3 regions of the Dysgonomonas sp. 37-18 genome follow, and region 2 is predicted to be linked to each of the others. Evidence: riboswitches for the same ligand, from Rfam matches in the RefSeq annotation. Region 2 holds a riboswitch; each other region holds the start of a gene.

The links. A riboswitch is a leader RNA that binds a small molecule or an ion and turns the genes downstream of it on or off. The one in region 2 is predicted to bind cobalamin.
Region 1: another riboswitch for cobalamin. It lies ahead of BGO84_RS07140 (cysteine-rich CWC family protein); the one in region 2 lies ahead of BGO84_RS03430 (TonB-dependent receptor).
Region 3: another riboswitch for cobalamin. It lies ahead of BGO84_RS02420 (TonB-dependent receptor); the one in region 2 lies ahead of BGO84_RS03430 (TonB-dependent receptor).

The regions. Positions count from the first base shown of each region.
Region 1 is NZ_MKVC01000021.1:20,745-22,954, forward strand. Features, by position in the region: gene BGO84_RS07135 (RNA-binding S4 domain-containing protein) at 23-442, shown strand; cobalamin riboswitch at 557-761, shown strand; gene BGO84_RS07140 (cysteine-rich CWC family protein) at 948-1,163, shown strand; gene BGO84_RS07145 (phosphoenolpyruvate carboxykinase) at 1,419-2,210, shown strand, end outside.
Region 2 is NZ_MKVC01000008.1:119,368-121,577, forward strand. Features, by position in the region: gene BGO84_RS03430 (TonB-dependent receptor) at 1-994, opposite strand, end outside; cobalamin riboswitch at 1,043-1,239, opposite strand; gene BGO84_RS03435 (cobyrinate a,c-diamide synthase) at 1,308-2,210, shown strand, end outside.
Region 3 is NZ_MKVC01000006.1:98,135-100,344, forward strand. Features, by position in the region: gene BGO84_RS02415 (RluA family pseudouridine synthase) at 1-439, opposite strand, end outside; cobalamin riboswitch at 653-835, shown strand; gene BGO84_RS02420 (TonB-dependent receptor) at 928-2,210, shown strand, end outside.

The sequences.
Region 1 (2,210 bases), on a different contig from region 2:
TTGGCAAAATTCTGATTTTATTATGAAAGAACCTAAAAACGAAGTACGTATAGACAAATGGCTGTGGGCTGTTCGTCTTTTCAAAACTCGTTCTATAGCAATAGAAGCATGTAAAAAAGGACGTGTCTCGATCAAAGGAGTTACTATAAAACCCTCTCGATCAATTAAGGTAGGCGATGTGATAGAAGTGCGCCGTCCTCCGGTTACTTATTCCTTTGAAGTCCTCAACCTTTCGGAAAACAGAATGGGAGCCAAGCTTGTGCCCGAATTTATGAAAGATGTGACATCTGCATCTCAACTTGAAATATTAGAAATGTCTAAGGTGAGCGGTTTTGTAGATAGAGCTAGAGGAACAGGGCGACCAACAAAAAAAGATCGTCGTGAATTGGATCAGTTTACAGAAGATTACTCTTTCTTTGATGATTGGGATTTAGAAGATTAGAGTATAAATTATAGTTCGAAACTTATTCCTTGCAGAACACACTCTTATGAAATAGTAATTCATTATACCATCAAAAACTTTCTTATTTATATTTGTTCTTATTTATAATTCTATATCTTTGTTACCATAATTGGTGTTATATATTCGAAGTCTTGGATATATAATGAAAAGGGAATCAGGTGTAAATCCTGAACAGTCGCGCTGCTGTAAGCTTCGCTAAACGTTTATACAAATCCTCAAAGCCACTGTTTTTCATAAACGGGAAGGTCGTATAAAACGGAAGTAAGTCAGAAGACCTGCCAAAAAATAAATTTCATCTTTCGCGAAAAAAGATAGAAAGCTCAAGAGATTTTTCTCTGATTATAGAAAATTGATTTTGGTTGAAGTATTTATACTATCATCTCTTGCAATGTCATATTTCGGTATCTGCAAATGAGGTTGTATATTTTAAATAAACCTTCTCCTGATCTTATAATATATTCAATAACAATAAAAACTTACAACAATGAAAAAGATATGTCAAAGATGTTCGGCCGCTTTCAGCTGTAGAGAAGACCGCGTAGAATTGTGTAGCTGCCGTAGAGTTTCTTTAGTTTCAGGGGTGCGCGATTATATAAAAGATAACTATAGTGACTGCCTTTGTCCTAAGTGTTTAAGCGAAACAAATACTTACTTTTTTGCCTTTGATGTTAATCCTAAATTCATAAAAGACAAAAAATAAAGTATTTATAAGCAACACCAATACAAGGTAATAGCAAAAACTTATTTTTAATTTACAATTTATTATAAATTTAGTCTTTAATTCGTTTAATTGTATAGGTAAGTTTCCTTAAATTTGATGTTGGAAAACAACGCAATTTGAATGTTTTCAAATCAAGTATTGAAGTTTGCAATCTCCTGTCACAAATGGAGATAGGAGATTGCAAATCGATATCGAACCGGATAGAAATAATAACTATAATAAATAAAATTAAACATGTTACAAGAGTTTACTTTAGGCGAAGGAAAGGCGATTATCAACTTCACTCTTAAGTTTTGCGACACGAGGCAAAAAATATTAAATAGTTACGGTTTTCATCGGGTTATTGAAGCTTTTATACAAAGATTGAAAAAGAATGATGTCATTATCTACGATTATTATATCAAAGAATTCAAGACTGACGAAGAATTTCAAAAAACATTGATAGAAGCATTTAAGCTACTTACTGTATGTAATCCCGATGAGGTGCAAAATGTACATAACAAGTATGCTATCTTTTTCAACGATAAAGATTTATTTATAGAGCTTATAGAGCTTCTCTATGGCTTCTGGCGTAGAATGGAACGTTATACTATAGTGCATAACAATTCCATCAGCAGCGGGTTGCAAAGTGTGCGTTTTTTGCATGCCAACGAATTGTTCAATGAGCTGGTACTTTCTATCTACCGCCGCATTCAGGAAACCGTAATGGGGTATCAGCATCTTGTATATCGCCAGCTTACCGCAGGTGCAAATGCAGGGTTAACTCTTAGTGACATTACTTGGAACTGCCCAATAGAATACAATGGGTTGACTTCTATTCCGTTCATTACTTCTGTTATGTTTAAACCACCGTTTATTTCATATACAAAAAGAAATACACGCGACGGCATTTTTCAAGAACATACAACAAATCCGGTAGAAAATATTATTCTGAATGAAGATGACTGGTTCTTATTTCCTGCTAAAGTAGGGAATATGTTGACCTTTGTTTATTTCCACAAGGACTATATGGTTCACGGATTTGCA
Region 2 (2,210 bases):
TACTTACGGGGCGTTTAAATTTTTTGTCGAAAAGACTTCCCTCTACATACATGCTCAATTCTTTTGTCGCCTTATAACCAAAACGTTGGCTAAAAACATCAGAATAGAAGCGTAACATAGCTTGTTTATCCGTATCTACTTCTTTATCGTTTATTATTTCCTTTTTATTTAGTTGCCATCCGTCAGCCTGATTCCGCTGAAAAGAAGTAGACGAAGAGAAGCCCCCAATATTCAGATATAGGTTAGCATTTTGAGTAAATTGTCCATACTCTGAGAAGCGTGTCTCTGTAGAAAAATTTACTAAGTCTTTTGGTTTATTGGTTATAATATTAATAACTCCCGCTATTGCATCCGAACCATACAAAGAAGAAGCGGCTCCTTTCAGAACTTCTATCCTCTTGATATTTCCCATATCAATGCGGTTTAAGTCTACGTTACCTCCGACATCGCCACCAAGTTTTTTACCATCAACTAACACAAGTATATATCTATTGCTTAATCCATTCAGTTGCATGTACGATCCCATTGCATTAGGAGTAAATGACATGGAAGGATTCAGAGCAATCATAGCGTTTTCGAATGTAGGAATATTCGTGTTTTGGAGTTCCCTCTGAGAAATAACATCTATTGCAACGGGTGAGTTTTTAAGTTTGTTGATTGTGCCGGTACCTGTTACTACTACTTCATTCAGTTTAAGAGGAGAATGTTTCATCCGAATAAGGATGTTGTCATTAGATCTGTTTATTGTCTCACGAGCTCCATTATAATCCAGTGCACTAATTCTTAGAAGATTATTACCTTCCGGGATTTTTTCAAGACTAAACTCACCCTTCAAATCTGTGGATGTTCCAATGGTTGTGTACTCAATCCATACGCTGGCGCCAGCGATCGGCTTTTCATTTTCATCAACAACTCTTCCGCGCAAGCTCAACTGAGCGAACGAAATACTTGCAATACAGCATAGCAATGCTGTTAGCATAATTCTTAGTTTCATTAAAAAAGAAGTATAATGTTAGTTAATTATATTCCTGACCCCGGGAATATCTATTAATTTATGCTAGGCAGGTTTCCTGACTTGTTCCATTTTGAGAGGCCTTCCCATCATTATGACAGTGGCAGTGGTGATACTCAAAATTTTATGGAATTCACAGTAGCGGGCACTGTTTCGGATTCTGACCGAATTCCCTTTTATGCAACAGACGAATGTCTGAATGCATCACCTAAGCGGCTTCAAAGGTAATTGAAAAAAAATAGGATTAAAAAGAATTCTTAAAAAATATATTTTCTTGGTAAAATTCATTTCATTGATGGCTTTTTATACTTTTGCTGAAAATAAAACCAGATTACTCATGAAAGTGATTTCCAGTTTTCTCATAGCTGCGCCAAGCTCGGGTTCAGGAAAAACAACAGTTACTTTAGGCTTATTAAGAGCATTAAAGAACAGAGGTCTTATGGTACAACCATTTAAGTGCGGACCTGATTATATAGATACGAAATATCACGATATGGCTTCAGGCAATAAATCTGTCAATCTGGATTTATTCTTATCATCAGAGAATCACGTCAGATATCTGTACTCAAAATACGCATCAGGAAGTGATGCTTGCATTACAGAAGGAGTGATGGGGCTATTTGATGGATATGACAAAATGAAAGGAAGTAGTGCCGAAATTGCAGGATTATTGGATATCCCTGTTGTTATGGTTATAAATGCCAAATCTATGGCATATTCAGCAGCTCCGTTATTGTATGGATTCAAAAAATTTTATGAAAAGATAAATGTCATCGGAGTAATTTTTAACTATGTTGGTTCCGAGAGCCATTATAAATTTCTCTCGGATGCTTGCCACGATGTTGGTATAGTTCCACTAGGTTATCTGCCTAAAAATGAAAATCTAAGTGTGCCTTCACGTCATTTGGGATTAAGTACCGATCAAGATTTTCTTTTAGATGACTTTGCTAATATTGCCGCATCAATTGTAGAAAAACATATTGATATTGATAAATTGTTATCATATACGCAAGTTGAGTTAGGAAATTCAGAACCGCAGCGAATTAAAGAACATGCTTCTCGGGATCTGAAAATAGCAGTTGCAGCCGACGAAGCCTTCAATTTTATGTATCATGAAAATATAGAATATTTAAGAAAAATAGGAGAAGTGACCTTCTTTAGTCCTTTAACAGACAAATATTTGCCAAAGTCAGATTTT
Region 3 (2,210 bases), on a different contig from region 2:
AGATCATTAGTCCCGAAACTTCTCTGTCGAGGCGATGCAGAACATAAACACGTGCTTTTTTATCTTTTTTCTTTACGTATTCATTCAGAGAATTATATACAGTGCGTGACTTTTCCTTATCTGTAGCTACAGATAAAAATCCTGCTTCTTTTTCGATGACAATTAAGTCGTCGTCTTCAAATACAATCTTTAATCCCTTCAATCTTTTTTCTTTTCGAGACTGATCGTATTTCATAACAGAGACCTTATCTTTTGCCTTCAGTTCGAAATCGAATTGGGTGATAAGCTTTCCGTTTACTTTGATTTGTTTATGTGCAAGAAGCGATTTAACTGCGTTGCGACTTTTACGCACTTCTTTTTGGACAAGGAAATCTAGCAATTGAGCCGGTTGATCAACTTTTATTTCCTGCAATACTTTATCTCTGGTTGTATTCCTCATTTCATTTATATATGAATATGAAACAAAGGTAAGCGTTTTTCTTTTAAGATAAACACAACATTAGATGTCGATTTACAAATATTAATTTAAATCATGGCTGCTTAAGGTTGGAGAACTTTAATGCATAGAGTCATAAAACACAGGATAATATCTTTCGCATGAAGCATGCTAGCGGAATTAACATTTATATTTTGTCTTTCAATATAATTTATCCTTACCTTTGCAGCACTTTGTTTCGTTTGTTAACGAATTAAAAGGGAATCAGGTGAAAATCCTGAACAGACCCGCTGCTGTAAGCTCTGTAAAGCTTGTGCAACATAGCCACTGTTATTCAAAATGGGAAGGCTGTACAAGTTGGAGTAAGTCAGAAGACCTGCAAAGTAATAGTTCGGACAGCTTTCGAGGAATAGAGCTTAAGAAACAGTGTCAAGATTATATAGTCTTTTCTTTGTTCTTATCGAAAGCATTTTATTGAATAATTTGTGAAGATGAGGACTTTTTTATTCTCCCTTATATTTTTATTTGTAGTAGGCTGTATGCATATACAGGCTCAGATTAATGATAGTCTTAATGCAAAGAAACTGTCAGAGATAGAAATTTCTGCACAGATCAAACCATCTGTCTCACGATCTACAACTCCACTTCAAGTTATTGATAATACAGAGATTGAACGAATAGGAATACTGTCCGTATCAGATGCTGTGCGCCGTTTTTCGGGAGTTACAGTAAAAGATTATGGAGGTATTGGAGGTATGAAAACTGTTTCTATAAGGGGGATGGGGGCTCAACATACTGCAGTTAGTTATGACGGTGTTACGATGAGTAATGTTCAATCCGGACAGATCGATATCAGCCGTTTTTCATTGGATAATGTTTCTATGATAACTCTCTCTATTGGTCAGTCTGATGATATATTTCAGGCAGCACGATCATATGCATCAGCCGGCTTATTAGAGGTAATAACATCAAACCCTGCCTTTAAGAATAAATCATATAATGGAAATATACAAGTTAAAGCTGGTTCTTATGGGCTTTTCAATCCTACTGTCTATTATGCACACCGACTGAATAAGAAATTCTCTCTTTCGTTAAATACAGGATGGGAAAGAGCAGATGGAAGATATAAATTCACATTTAAAAATGCGGATCAAACTGAAGAGCGTAAGCGTAGGAATTCTGATGTTGATATCTGGCGTACAGAATTAAACCTCTATGGGAATATGGGCAAAGCCGGCGAGCTGAAATTTAAAGTAAATTATTATGATTCGGAAAGAGGTTTGCCGGGTTCTGTAATTTTCTACAGAGACGATAATGACGAAAGAGTATGGAACAAGGATTTGTTCTCCCAACTATATTACAAAAATAGAGTTAATGATAAAATGAGTATAAAAGGGCAATTAAAATTCAGTCGCAACCATTATAAATATTTGTCAATAACCAATAATACAGCAGAAAATAAACAAGAAGACCGCATCACTCAGTATGAATATTATGCATCGGTAGGTATGATGTACAAACCTCTAAAATATCTATCCATAAGTTTATTTGAAGATATATTTCAGAATAAGTTGAATAGTAATTTTGAAGATGTGGACAAGCCGAAGAGAATTTCATCACTCACAGCTTTGGCTGCTCAATTTACTAATAAATATCTAACCGTAACCGGAAGCCTTTTAGCTACATATGTTGACGAAAGCGTTCAGATGGGAGACTCCCCTAAAGATAAGAAAAAGGTAACGCCATCTATAAGTGTATCATACTTACCTTTCGA